DNA from 2 places in the Mesorhizobium sp. P2_E6 genome. Region 1 is predicted to be linked to the other one. Evidence: riboswitches for the same ligand, from Rfam matches in the RefSeq annotation. Region 1 holds a riboswitch; the other holds the start of a gene.
What was found. A riboswitch is a leader RNA that binds a small molecule or an ion and turns the genes downstream of it on or off. The one in region 1 is predicted to bind S-adenosylmethionine.
Positions count from the first base shown of each region.

Region 2: it holds a riboswitch for S-adenosylmethionine, as region 1 does, so the genes downstream of both, metX (homoserine O-acetyltransferase MetX) here and AC1D08_RS04700 (hypothetical protein) in region 1, are expected to answer to the same signal.

Region 1 is NZ_JBFUEQ010000001.1:1,001,083-1,007,527, forward strand. Features, by position in the region: gene AC1D08_RS04685 (hypothetical protein) at 1-331, shown strand, start outside; gene AC1D08_RS04690 (IS110 family RNA-guided transposase) at 611-1,639, shown strand; SAM-I-IV-variant riboswitch at 2,197-2,296, shown strand; gene AC1D08_RS04695 (hypothetical protein) at 2,335-2,511, opposite strand; gene AC1D08_RS04700 (hypothetical protein) at 2,511-2,900, shown strand; gene AC1D08_RS04705 (DUF5131 family protein) at 3,229-3,663, opposite strand; gene AC1D08_RS04710 (DNA methyltransferase) at 3,645-3,827, shown strand; gene AC1D08_RS04715 (DUF3604 domain-containing protein) at 4,424-6,358, opposite strand; gene AC1D08_RS04720 (hypothetical protein) at 6,355-6,445, opposite strand, start outside.
Region 2 is NZ_JBFUEQ010000006.1:379,530-385,974, reverse strand. Features, by position in the region: gene AC1D08_RS17790 (gamma-glutamylcyclotransferase) at 1-382, opposite strand, end outside; gene AC1D08_RS17785 (DUF2125 domain-containing protein) at 517-1,515, shown strand; gene AC1D08_RS17780 (sugar kinase) at 1,523-2,449, shown strand; gene AC1D08_RS17775 (prephenate/arogenate dehydrogenase family protein) at 2,459-3,394, opposite strand; gene hisC (histidinol-phosphate transaminase) at 3,401-4,510, opposite strand; SAM riboswitch at 4,648-4,725, shown strand; gene metX (homoserine O-acetyltransferase MetX) at 4,836-6,005, shown strand; gene metW (methionine biosynthesis protein MetW) at 6,002-6,445, shown strand, end outside.

The DNA of each region.
Region 1 (6,445 bases):
CGCGGTGGTTTGTGGTGCCCTCGTTCTACAGACCTGCTACTGGGTCAGGTTTCGCTGGGTTGCGATCCCCGCACCGTTTCGCAATGCCTTAGTCAGGCATTTGTTCCTGTTTGCCAGCCGGGTCAGCTTCTTCTTTGGAGGCGCTTTGTTTTCGGTTTTCTTTTTCCGCCACGTGCCGGAACTCGATCAATTTCCTTCTTTCATTCAGGGAGCAGTCAAGCTGTTGGAAGTCCTGCTGGTTCTGTTCAGCCTGTTTTGCTATTCGCTCGAAATAGAACGGTTGGGCAGGGCAAGGGAAGACCATTTCGCTGCATCCGGCCGCAGCAGATAATTCAGGCTGGCCAAATCCAGAATTCCTTTGATGGACGGCTTATGATCCATATTGGTCGCAGGAGACCCGATATGGGCATTACCACGCCCGCCGGATTCAAATGGACTGCAACACTGCGGCATCGCAAGCAACGTCGTTGCGGCCAAGATGGGCGCCAGCGAAATGGCACCTTTCTGGCTAGTTCGTCCCAGAACCGGACCGTCCCCTTCTGATGCGGTGGACGGCTCTCCTCCCTCCCTGCGGGTATGTTCGCGGGATCAGAGATGGAGGAGCGCTATGATGAGCAACGTTATGACGATTGGTCTGGATATCGCGAAGTCCGTGTTTCAAATCCATGGCGTGGATGCGGCGGGCGAGGTTGTCGTTCGCAGGAAGCTGACCCGCGGGCGCGTGCTAGGGTTCTTCGAGAGGCTACCAAGATGCCTGGTCGGGATCGAGGCCTGCAGCTCCTCGCACTATTGGGCTCGCGAGCTCATCGCGCGAGGCCACGATGTTCGGCTGCTGCCGGCACAATATGTGAAGCCCTATTTGAAGCGTCAGAAGAATGATGCGGCCGATGCAGAGGCCATTTGCGAGGCGGTGACCCGACCGACCATGCGCTTCGTTCCGGTAAAGTCGCCCGAGCAGCAAAGCGTGATGATGCTGCACCGGGTGCGGTTAATGCTCAACCGCCAGCGCACGCAGATATCGAACGCGATGCGATCCCACCTGTCCGAGTTCGGGGTCGTGGCGCCGATCGGGCGGAATGGAATCGAGCAACTGCTCATGGTCATCAATGACGAAAACGACACTAGAATACCCGCTGACGCACGGCTATGCCTGCGAATGCTGGAGGCACAGCTCCGGGTCGTGAAGGAACAGATCCTCGAAAACGATCGCCGGGTCCGCGCGAATGCGCGAGAGACCGAACTCGGGCGCAGGCTGATGGAGATCCCCGGGGTCGGTCCGCTGCTGGCGAGCGCGTTCATAGCGACCGTCGCCGATCCGCATGCGTTCAAGTCGGGACGCTGTCTATCGGCCTGGATCGGGCTCGTTCCAAAGCAGAACTCGAGCGGAGGCAAGGAGAGGCTCGGCAGCATCTCCAAGGCTGGTAATCGCTACCTGCGACAGCTGCTCGTGGTCGGTTCTATGGCGGTCATCCGCTATGCCGAGCGGAACGGAACCAGGAGGCCATGGCTTATGCAGTTGATGGCGAGGCGAACGACCAAGGTTGCAGCGGTTGCGCTGGCCAACAAGACAGCCCGGATGGTTTGGGCATTGATGACAAACGGCGGGCGCTACAGGGAGCCGGACATTCGCATAGGATAGACAGGGCGAGCGATCGCCGACGAGGTTGGAAAGGGCGCACAGGAGCTAATGCACAAAGCCGGTTGAAACCGCCGGATCAGGAAAACCCACTGGGGCCGTGCACCTCGAGTGCGTGCTTACGATCGGGACCTGAGCCGCGCGTATGGCATTATGGCCAGCGGCACATGAAAGGCCGCACCTACAGGTCGGATACATGGCCGCACCAACCAGCGACTGCAAAAGCCTCAAAAAATCCCTTGCCAACGGAGAGCCGTCCATACACGGCCCCACTTCGGTCATTTGCTGCCTGTCCCTAAGGGCCGCTCATGGCGCAAGGCGGTCGTCTACGGGGTACGTTCCGAAGGTCTGCACCTGACGCTACTGCTCGTTTTGCAGATAAAGCCGAACAGCAGCTTTCCAACCGATCTCCCCCACAGGCGGCAGCGGATGGCGGTCGGCACCAACCGGGTTCATCGGCAGGTGGGGATGGGGAGTGGCTTGTGGGGCCCACCAGCAGGCCGAATAGCTGAGGCGCACGACACCGTCGGTTGCACTGAGACAGCGGCTCTGCTACTGCCAACCCACATCCAGAGAGGGCTTCGGCCCCGCCAACCAGCCTTGACCGGCAACGGTGGTGACAATGATGTGGCCTCTCTCGAGGCAACAGTAGGTCTCTCTCCAGATGCGTGTGTGAATTCTGGAGTTTTCTTATGCTCTCACGACGTGGTTTTTTGATCGGAGCAGGCAGCCTGCTCACAGCGGCGTTCGTCAAGGACGCGCGAGCGTTCGTTGGTAGGACCGGCCAGCCCCTGCTCGCGTCCCCGGCGCAGGTCGCCGAGACCATGTTCTGGTATGACAGTGGCGAGCAGGGCTATCTGTTGACTGTCGGCCATTGGACCTTCTGCCCCCGCCGCCAACCTGGCGGGAGTTCTTCATCAGCGAGGGCATCGCACACGAGGCTGAGGCCGAACATCGCGCCATTTGGGAGATACACGAGATCGATCCCGGAGATTACGATGACGACGTTGACGGATTTTTCTGGGAGACCCGGTTCGATCTTGAGACGGGTCCGACTGCCAAGGCCTACCGCCTGCTGAAGAAGCTGGACCTCGGCCCAAAGCTCCAGCGCGGGAGCGATGAACCCCATCTAGTATTCCGCGATGGTGATGTCGCCAACGACGATAGCAGATGGGTCGATGCACGTGACGAACTCACGCTATCCCTCCTGCAGGCTCGGCTGATCGATCTGAAGCTGCCAATCCGAATTGCAGAAGGAATTTGAGGGGCCGACATGATAGGCGACAAGCCGACGCCGACCGCCAGCGCGCGGAGTCCCGGTATCGTGCCCTACTCGTGCCGGTACTGTGGCTGGGTGACCGAGGTGCCGAGCGAGGCCGGAGCACGTCTCTGTGTGCGGTGTGTGCGTTTCGAGGGTGATGTGCATCCGGCTATGACAGGAGCGCGGATTTCGGCACATAGCGCCCGCATCATGGGCATGATCAAGAACAAGGACTGAAGTTAGTCGAGACTGCAATCGTGCGTCAGATAGCGGATCGACCCGGGGCGGCTGCCTGACGGCGGGGGGCGGGGGTGGCTTTGTGGGCCCCCTGTCAAACTTCGCTGACTGACACCCATTCGCCGTTCTGCTTGTGGTGGAAGATCGTGCCCCTGGCGGCACAGTCGTTGCGGAAGTAGCTATACCATTGCGGGTTGCTCGGCCGCGCCCGGTGCTTGCATTGGTCGGATTCGCCGCCGGTGATGATCTGATCGATGCGCATAAGCGAATGTTGGGCTGGGTCCAGCGGATCGTAATGCGTGTCGCGCGGCCGAAACCAAGAGCGCAAGCCGTCCGGTATTGGCGCCGCCCGCGCGCGGATCTCGCCGAGCAGCGGCTCGGCCGATACGAAGGCGAATATCGGACGCAGATTCCTTTTAGCCTCGATCAGCGCCGGGACGTTCAGATCCCAGCGCTTTTGATCCTCGCAGGTGGTGCCGATCGCGACGAAGATGCGAGGTATGCCGCTCGGTGACGTATGGGCGGATATCGCCCCCGATCAACTCTCAGGCCCAAGAACTGCTTGGCTACACCACACAAAAACCTCTGGCGTTGCTGGAGCGGATAATCGGCCTAAGCGCGAAGCCGGGAGATGTAGTGCCTGATCCGTTCTGCGGCTGCGGAACGGCCATCGAGGCTGCCCAAAAAGCTTGAGCGCAGATGGATCGGCATCGATGTAACCGGGCGACGCACCTTCCCAATTGCGGGGAATGCCTTCAACGTCAGCGCAAATATTTCTGCTTAGTTTCATGCCCTTTAATCGGCGTTCAACGACATCAATCGCTAGCGCGTCTCTTTGAGGATGACCCGCATGATTTCCGTGGGCTTTGACCTCGCGTCCAACTTCGCACAATTCAGGAATTGTTCGACGGCAAGAAATTGGATCGCCGCCCGTCGTGCGGACGCGCGACGGCTCCCGCGCGTACCGACACCAGAGGAAATCAGAGAATCACGAGGTTCCGACGGCCTTGCCACAAGGCGTCCCGCCAGGAGAAACCGTGCCTCTTACATCGACGCCTTGAACGGCCCGATCCGGCTCCAACCACGGAATTTGCCTGTCTGGTGTCAGACGACATACGCCCGCGAATAAGCACGAAGCCAACCAGCCAGACCGGCAACACGACAACCAGATCGCCGATCAGGGTCGTTTTGAGGAAGGAGAAAGCTTGTCGCGTGTTTAAGCCTTCCTATGCTTACAGGCGGCGCACGATCCGCCTGCCGTGGACTTCCGCAAGCAAATCAGCCTTTCCTTAGCCGGCTGGCGTGTACCAGATCGGCGATGTGTAGGCTCGTTCCTGCGTGGTCATGGTCACATCCGGCGACATCTTGATGCCAAAGTATTTCGCGTCATAGGCGGGCCAGCGCGGCGTCGGGATCTCAATGACGCGGCCATAGTAGAAAGCCCGCTGGGACGGATCGAAATTGGGGTCCTTCCATACGGCACTGAGCTCTGGCGCTCCGATCGTGTTGGTCCATGTGGCATTGGCTACGTCGACCGTGTCGCCAACCGGCGGCAGCTTGCCGTCGGTGCCCGGCTTGCGGTCGCCGGACCAGGCGACATCGTACACCTGTTCATGCACCTCGCCGGCGGCGTCCAGCCAACCTTTGACGATCTGATAGCGGTCGAGATTGGCGCCGATCGGATCCTTCAATGCCGCAACCAGGAAGGTCGGCACCTTGCCCGCTGGCGCCTGCTTGAGGTCGCCGCCCATCGGCACGCCCTTGGTGTAACCGGCGATGGCCGGGCTGCGGGTATTGGCGTCGGCTTCGACGAAATCGAAACCGCCGAAGAACCGAACTGCCATCCGCGGCCCGGTCGTGGCATAGGTCTCGCGCCGTTTCATGGCGTCGAAGATCGATGCGCGTGTGTTCTCCTGCGCCCAGACGGCGGCATAGCCCGACGCAGTTGTCTCCCAGCCCAGGATCTTGAGCCCGAGCTTGGGGTTCGCCATGAAGGGGTGCGACCAGCGTTCCGGGCTTGGCTCGCCGGTCGATATCTTCCCGAAAAAGTTGTCGTCGTCGGCAGTGGAGAGGCCCGTGTGCGAATCCGTGCTGCCGACCAGGCCGAACTTGTAGGGATTGACCCCGAGCTTGGCTTCCAGCTTCAGCCCGTTCTTGAGCGCCGAGCGCGTATACTCGAACTCCAGCATGTCCGGCGTCTTCTTCACGCTGAGGTCAAGATTGCCCTTGTCCCATTTCTCGAAATTGGCGAATTCGTCATTGGGGGAAAGGAAGGGGTGGCTCTCGCCGTCGCCCTTCATCTGGGTGGTCTCGTAAAGCACCTCCCACTGGGCGCGCTGCTCGGCGTATTCGCGATCGATCTCCTTGCCCGTGACCGGCTCGATGATCGGGAACATCTCGCCATTGCTCAGATTGCCATTGTGGGCGATGGCAAGGACATCGCCGCCGGTCTTGTCCTGATAGTTCCGCAGCCATTTCCACAGGTCGCGCGGGTTGTTGCTGCCGACGGGCGGTTGCGTCGTGTATGGCTCGACGAGACCGGCCTTTTCGGCTCCATCGCGGAAGATGACGTTGCGGTGGAGATTGTTGCCCTTGGACAGCGACGTCCATTCGAACCCGATGAAAGCGGTGAAGCGCCCCGGGTCGTTGGCTTCCTCGGCTGCCGAGATGATGCTCTGCCACACCGACCGATAGGCGGGGTTGCCCGGCTGGTAGATGATGTCAGGCGGAAATTTGCCTTGCGAGAAGGTCATGACGATGGACCACGCCGCTTCCCCAGCGTGCCCCGACTGTATCATGTCATACCACTCGCGGGCCTGCGCGTTCTGCAGGATCTCCGGCTTTCCGGCCATGAAATCGGTGAACCATCCCATATTGTCCGAGTGATCCGCGACGACCAGGAAGTCGAGCGGACGCGACAGCCTGGCCGGCTGTCCGGTCGAGGAAATGACCTCTTCGCCCTTCGCAAATTTGTAGGCCTCACGCGGTCCGAGCCTGGCGCCGGCTGCTCCAGCGTCGAAGGACAGGGCCGTGTGCAAATGCGTGTCGCCAAACAGCGGCCGCGTCGGGAAATTGCGTCCGGCATAAGGTGAGTAGGGCCGGGCCTTGATGGCTTGTCCCGCTTCCTCGACGGTATAGGTGCCGGCATCCTGGGCCCGCGCCACGGAGCCTGCGCAGACGGCAAGCAATACAAGACCTGTAATTGTCAGCGGTCTCCGGATCATTGTCTCTCTCCCTCATGGAATGAAATCTCGGTGTGGTCAGGTGTGCGTCCGAGTTCGGCCGGCGCGATGCCAACCGGGTGCGATTGC
Region 2 (6,445 bases), on a different contig from region 1:
CATGCGCCGCGTCGAGCGCGCCGGCATATTGCTCATGCTGGCGGTCGACGATGTAGGCTACGGCTTCGACCGTCCGGCCGCCGTCAAGGCGAATCTTGAGCGTCCGTTCGAGATAGACGTTGGTGACCAGCTCGCGCTCGCGCAGATAGGCGATGACCTCGTCGCGCAATTCGCCGGGCACGCGGAACGCCAAACCGACGCAGGAGCCACCACGGTCGAGACCGAGCACCAGCCCCGGCCGCTGACGCGTGCCGCGATGCACGAAGGAATAGACGCACAGCGAGCGCCGGTAGCCGTGCAGGCGGGCGCGCTGCGTTTCGACATGCGCGAAACCCGGCCGCCAGATCAGCGACCCATAGCCAAACACCCAAAAATCGCCCATATCGCCGCGCCTGATTGTAAAAGAATGGCAGCACCACACCGGAATCGGTGTTTTTTCCGTCCGCCTCTGTCTACCTGTTGTTGTCGGAATCGCGAGTCCGCCTACAACACCCATGCGTTAACGAGAGCCAAAGCATGACGTCAAGTGACGAACGCCAACCGAAGCGCCGACGCCTCCTGTTCTGGCTTGCCGCGTTCATTGTCGTGCTGTTCGCCATTTACAGCGCTGGCTGGTTCTACCTGGCTGACCGGGTCCGAAGTGAAGCCGACAAGGCGGTTGCCTCGCTCAACAAGAGTGGCGTCGAGGCCGGCTGTGCCAATCTCCAGGTCAGCGGCTATCCGCTGAGCTTTGCCGTCTCCTGCGACAATCTCGCTTATGAGGACGATGCCAGGAACATCGCCGCCTCGGCCGGCAGCTTCAATGCCGTCGCCCAGATCATCCAGCCGCTGTCGCCGGTGGCCGATCTGCGCGGTCCGCTCAGGACCTCCGTTCCAGGCATGATGCCGCTGTGGATCGACTGGGACAATTTGCAAGCCAACGTCAAACTGTCATGGCCGCTGCCACGGCGGATTTCGCTGCAGGCCGAGGGCCTGTCCGGCCAGACCGATCCCGCTGATGACACCGATCCGGTCGAACTGTTCAGTGCCGGCAAGGCGGACAGCCAATTGCAGCCGAAAGGTGGGGATATCAACTATCTCGGTAATTTCAGCGATCTCGAGATCGATGCCGAGGCGATCGGCGGACGGGTGCTGCCGGCGCTCGATGCCAGCGGCGACGTGACGCTGAAGAATGGCGTCGAGCTGATCGGCAGGCAAGTGAAGAGCCTGCGCGGCCAGGCGATCGAGATCCACAACCTCGACCTGTCGTCAGGCACGGCGCGCGTCACCGTTTCCGGACCGCTGTCGGTCGATGCCGATGGTCTCATCGACGCCGACCTGACGATCACGCTGAAGGATCCGAAGGCCGTGGCGGCGATCCTCGGCGGTGCCATCCCCGAGCAAAAAACGCAGATCGAGCAGGGCTTTGCTGGCCTGGCGCTGCTCGGCAACCAGCCGTCGATGCCGCTCAAGGTGGTCAAGGGCAAGGCCTCGCTCGGCTTCATTCCGCTGGGCAAGATCAAGCCGGTGGAATAGCGCATCGATGGCAAAACCCGTGAGACTGCTGAGTGTCGGCGCGCTGACGCTGGATACGATCTTGCGTGTCGAGACGCTGCCCGGCCACCAAGGCAAGTTCATCGCCTCCGACGGCGTCCAGATCGCTTCGGGCATGGCGACGAGCGCGGCCTGCGCTGCACATCGCCTGGGCGCCGATGTTTCGTTGTGGGCGAGCACGGGCGACGATTCAGTCGGCGATCAGCTGATCGCCGGGATCCAAGCAGAAGGCGTCGATTGCAGCTTCGTGCGCCGCGTCAGTGGCGCCCGCTCGGCGCTGGCCTCGATCCTGGTCGACGCGCATGGCGAGCGCATCATCGTGCCGTTCTACGACAGCCAGGCCCAGGCCGATCCCGAGGCTCTGCCGCTCGCAGACCTCTCGGCATTCGATGCCGTGCTGGCCGATGTCCGCTGGCCCGGTGCCGCAGCGCTTGCCCTGGAGGCGGCGCACGCCATCGGCCGGCCGGCGATCCTTGATGCCGATACCGCGTCGAGGGACGTGCTGGAACTGCTGCTGCCCCTGGCATCCCATATCGTGGCTTCCGAGCCGGCGGCGCGCGTACTGTGCGGCGCGGAACTGGATTCGCGCCAGGCCTGTGAGGCACTCGCCCGGCGCGGCGATGCGTTTGTCGCGGTTACCGGCGGCGCGGCTGGCACCTGGTGGTTCGATCGCGCGACGGGATCATCGCGACATGTCGCGGCGCCGAAAATCAATGCGGTCGACACGCTGGCCGCCGGCGATGTCTTTCACGGCGCCTTCGCCGTCGGACTGGCGGAAGCCATGCCGGTCGAGCAGGCCTTACGCTTTGCCAGTGCGGCCGCCGCGCTCAAATGCCTGCGCTTCGGCGGCCGGCTAGGCGCGCCGGACCGGGCCGAGACGCTGGCGATGATGAAAAGCCACTGGCCAGCAGGCTGAAGAAGCGACCTACGCCTTCGCCGGGTGCTCGACCGCCTGACGGCCGAAATCGGGGACGTCGATGTCCTGGCCGGCCTCGATGATCGAGCGGCGCACCGCACGGGTGCGGGTGAACAGATCGAACAGCTTTTCGCCGTCGCCCCAGCGGATCGCCCGCTGCAGCGACGCCAGATCTTCCGAGAACCGTGCCAGCATTTCGAGGATGGCGTCCTTGTTGTGCAGGCAGACGTCGCGCCACATGGTCGGATCCGAGGCGGCGAGACGGGTGAAATCGCGAAAACCTGAAGCCGAATATTTGATCACTTCGGATTTGGTCACCGACTGCAGATCGTCGGCGGTGCCGACGATGTTGTAGGCGATGATATGCGGCAGGTGCGAGACGATGGCCAGCGTCATGTCGTGATGCTGCGGGTCCATCGTGTCGATGTTGGCGCCGCAACGGCGCCAGAATTCCGACAGCCTCTCCAGTGCATCCGGGTCGGTGTCGGGCAGCGGGGTGAAGATGCACCAGCGATTGTCGAACAGGTCGGCGAAACCGGCATCTGGGCCGGATTTTTCCGTGCCCGCCAGTGGGTGGCCGGGAATGAAATGCACGCCATCGGGCACATAGGGCTGCATCTGCGCAATCACCGATGCCTTGGTCGAGCCGACATCGGTGAGGATCGCACCCTGCTTCAGCGCCGGCGCGATTTCCTCGGCCACAGCGCCGGACGAGCCGACCGGCACCGAGACGATGACCAGATCAGCATCGCGGACCGCTTCCTTCGCATCGCTGGAGTAGGAGGAGCCGAGCCCAAGCTCTTGCGCCCGCGCCAATGTCGCGGCACTGCGGGTCGAGATGGCGACGTGACGGGCGAGGCCCTCGCGACGGATGACGCGGGCCAGTGACGAGCCGATCAGGCCGATGCCGACCAGCGCGATCTTTTCAAACATCGGTGATGTCATGGTGTTCTAGCTTTTCAGGAATGTCGTGAGAGCGGCGACCACGCCGCGATTGGCCTCTTCGGTGCCGACGGTCATGCGCAGCGCGTTGGGAAAGCCGTAGCCGGAAACGCGCCGCAGAATATAGCCGCGCGCCGTCAGATAATCGTCCGCCGCGGCGGCCGAATGGTTCTGGTCGTCGGGAAAATGGATCAGGATGAAATTGCCGACGCTTGGCGTCACCCGCAGCCCAAGCTTGCCGAACTCCTCGCTCAACCATGTAAGCCACGTTTCGTTGTGCATCACGCTGCGTTGGACGTGGTCGCGGTCACGGATCGCGGCGATGCCGGCCTCGATCGCCGTCGCATTGACGTTGAAGGGGCCACGCACACGGTTGATGGCATCGACGATGTGCATCGGTGCGTACATCCAGCCGATCCGAGCCCCGCCGAGGCCGATCTTGGAGAAGGTGCGGGTCATCACCACGTTCTCGGCCCCGCCGACCAGTTCGATGCCGGCTTCATAGTCGTTGCGGCGAACATATTCGGCGTAAGCCGCGTCGAGCACCAGAAGCACATTTCCGGGCAAGCCGGCATGCAGGCGGCGCACTTCCTGGAACGGCACATAGGTGCCGGTCGGGTTGTTGGGATTGGCAAGGAATACGATTTTCGTGCGCGGCGTGACGGCGGCCAGCATCGCATCGATGTCGGCACGCTCATCGGTCTCCTTGACCGCGACCGGAGTTGCGCCGGCCGACTGGATGTAGATTTTGTAGACCATGAAGGCGTGTTCGGTGAAAATCGCCTCGTCGCCGGGAGCGAGATAGGTTTGCGCCAGAAGGCCGAGAATTTCGTCGGAGCCGTTGGAACAGATGATGTTCTGCGCGTTGAGACCATGCACCTCGGCGATCGCCTCACGCAGCCGCCTGGCGGTGCCATCGGGATAGACGTCGAGCTTCGCAGCAATCTCCCGCGCGGCCTCGATCGCCTTCGGCGACGGACCCAGCGGATTCTCGTTCGACGACAGCTTGTAGACCTTGGCGACGCCGGCGGGCGCGGTGCTCTTGCCCGGCACATAGGCGTCGATGTCCATGATGCCCGCGCGCGGGGTTGGACGTGCCTTGTCCGGTGTCTGGCTCATGTCGCAAAATCCGTCGAGAACGCTTCCGTCTGGAAGCCGCAGCGGAAATACAAGCCACGGCCCGCAATGTCGAGAGGTGGCAACCTCCGGACCGCGGCTGGCCGTTGACGCGGGCGCGCCACAGTCCTAGAAGAGGTACGAAATTCCGTGGTGATTTGGCCGGTCGGCTTGCAGCCACGTTAAACAACTTGCTAAAGGGCCGTTTGCATCCTGTAACCGGCTTTGCGACTGCAATGCCGGTTTTTTGTTGTCCGCGCCGGCCGGACACCGCATCGGCCTCGAATTTCGAAAGCACCGTGCGGATTCAAAGTGTGAGATGGATGCAATGGCCGCTCTGCGCGCTGGAAAAACCAACAACGAGGCTGACCAGCCGTCGAGCCCGGTGCTGCGCTTTGGGCCCGACAAGCCGCTAAAGCTCGATGCCGGCACCCTGCTGTCGCCGTTCCAGATCGCCTACCAGACCTACGGCACGCTGAACGACGCCCGTTCCAACGCCATCCTCGTCTGCCATGCGCTGACGGGCGACCAGCATGTCGGCAGCACCAATCCGGTGACCGGCAAGCCGGGCTGGTGGGAAGTGCTGATCGGCCCCGGCAAGATCATCGATACCAACCGTTTCTTCGTCATCTGCTCCAACGTCATCGGCGGTTGTCTGGGCTCCACCGGCCCGGCCTCGACCAATCCCGCCACCGGCAAGCCCTATGGGCTCGACCTGCCGATCATCACCATTCGAGACATGGTGCGCGCCCAGCAGATGCTGATCGACCATTTCGGCATCGAAAAACTGTTTTGCGTCCTCGGTGGCTCGATGGGCGGCATGCAGGTACTGGAATGGGCGTCGAGCTATCCGGAGCGCGTCTTCTCGGCGCTGCCGATCGCCACCGGCGCGCGCCATTCCTCGCAGAACATCGCCTTCCATGAGGTCGGCCGGCAGGCCGTGATGGCGGATCCGGACTGGCATGGCGGCAAATATTTCGAGCACGGCAAGCGCCCGGAAAAGGGCTTGGCGGTGGCGCGCATGGCCGCCCATATCACCTATCTGTCGGAAGCTGCCCTGCATCGGAAGTTCGGCCGCAATCTGCAGGATCGCGAGGCGCTCACCTTCGGCTTCGACGCCGACTTCCAGATCGAGAGCTATCTGCGCCACCAGGGCATGACCTTCGTCGATCGCTTCGATGCCAATTCCTATCTCTACATGACGCGGTCGATGGATTATTTCGACCTCGCCGCCGACCATGGCGGCCGGCTGGCGGATGCGTTCGCCGGCACGAAAACCCGCTTCTGCCTGGTGTCCTTCACCTCGGATTGGCTGTTCCCGACCGAAGAGAGCCGCTCGATCGTTCATGCGCTCAACGCCGCCGGCGCGTCGGTATCCTTTGTCGAGATCGAGACCGATCGCGGCCACGACGCCTTCCTGCTCGACGAGCCGGAACTGTTTGCCGCCATCAATGGCTTCATCGGCTCCGCGGCACGGGCGCGAGGACTCGCATCATGAACGTCACCCGCAACCAGCGCGTCGACCTCGAAGTCGTCGCTAACCTCATTCCGCCACAGTCGCGCGTGCTCGACGTCGGTTCAGGCGATGGCTCGCTGCTCGAATTGCTGCAGGACACCAAGCAGGTCGACGGCCGCGGCCTTGAACTCTCGCAGCGTGGCGTCAACGAATGCGTGGCGCGCGGCTTGAGCGTCATCCAGGGCGATGCCGACAAGGATCTCGAGTTCTATCCCGACAAGGGCTTTGACTTCGTCGTCCTGTCGCAGACCCTGCAGGCCACCCGCAACCCGAAGCTGGTTCTCAAGGAACTGCTCAGGATCGGCAATCGCGCCATCGTGTCCTTCCCCAATTTCGGCCATTGGCGGGTCCGCATGTCGCTGTTCCTCAATGGCCGCATGCCGGTGACCACGGACCTGCCCTATTCCTGGTACGACACGCCC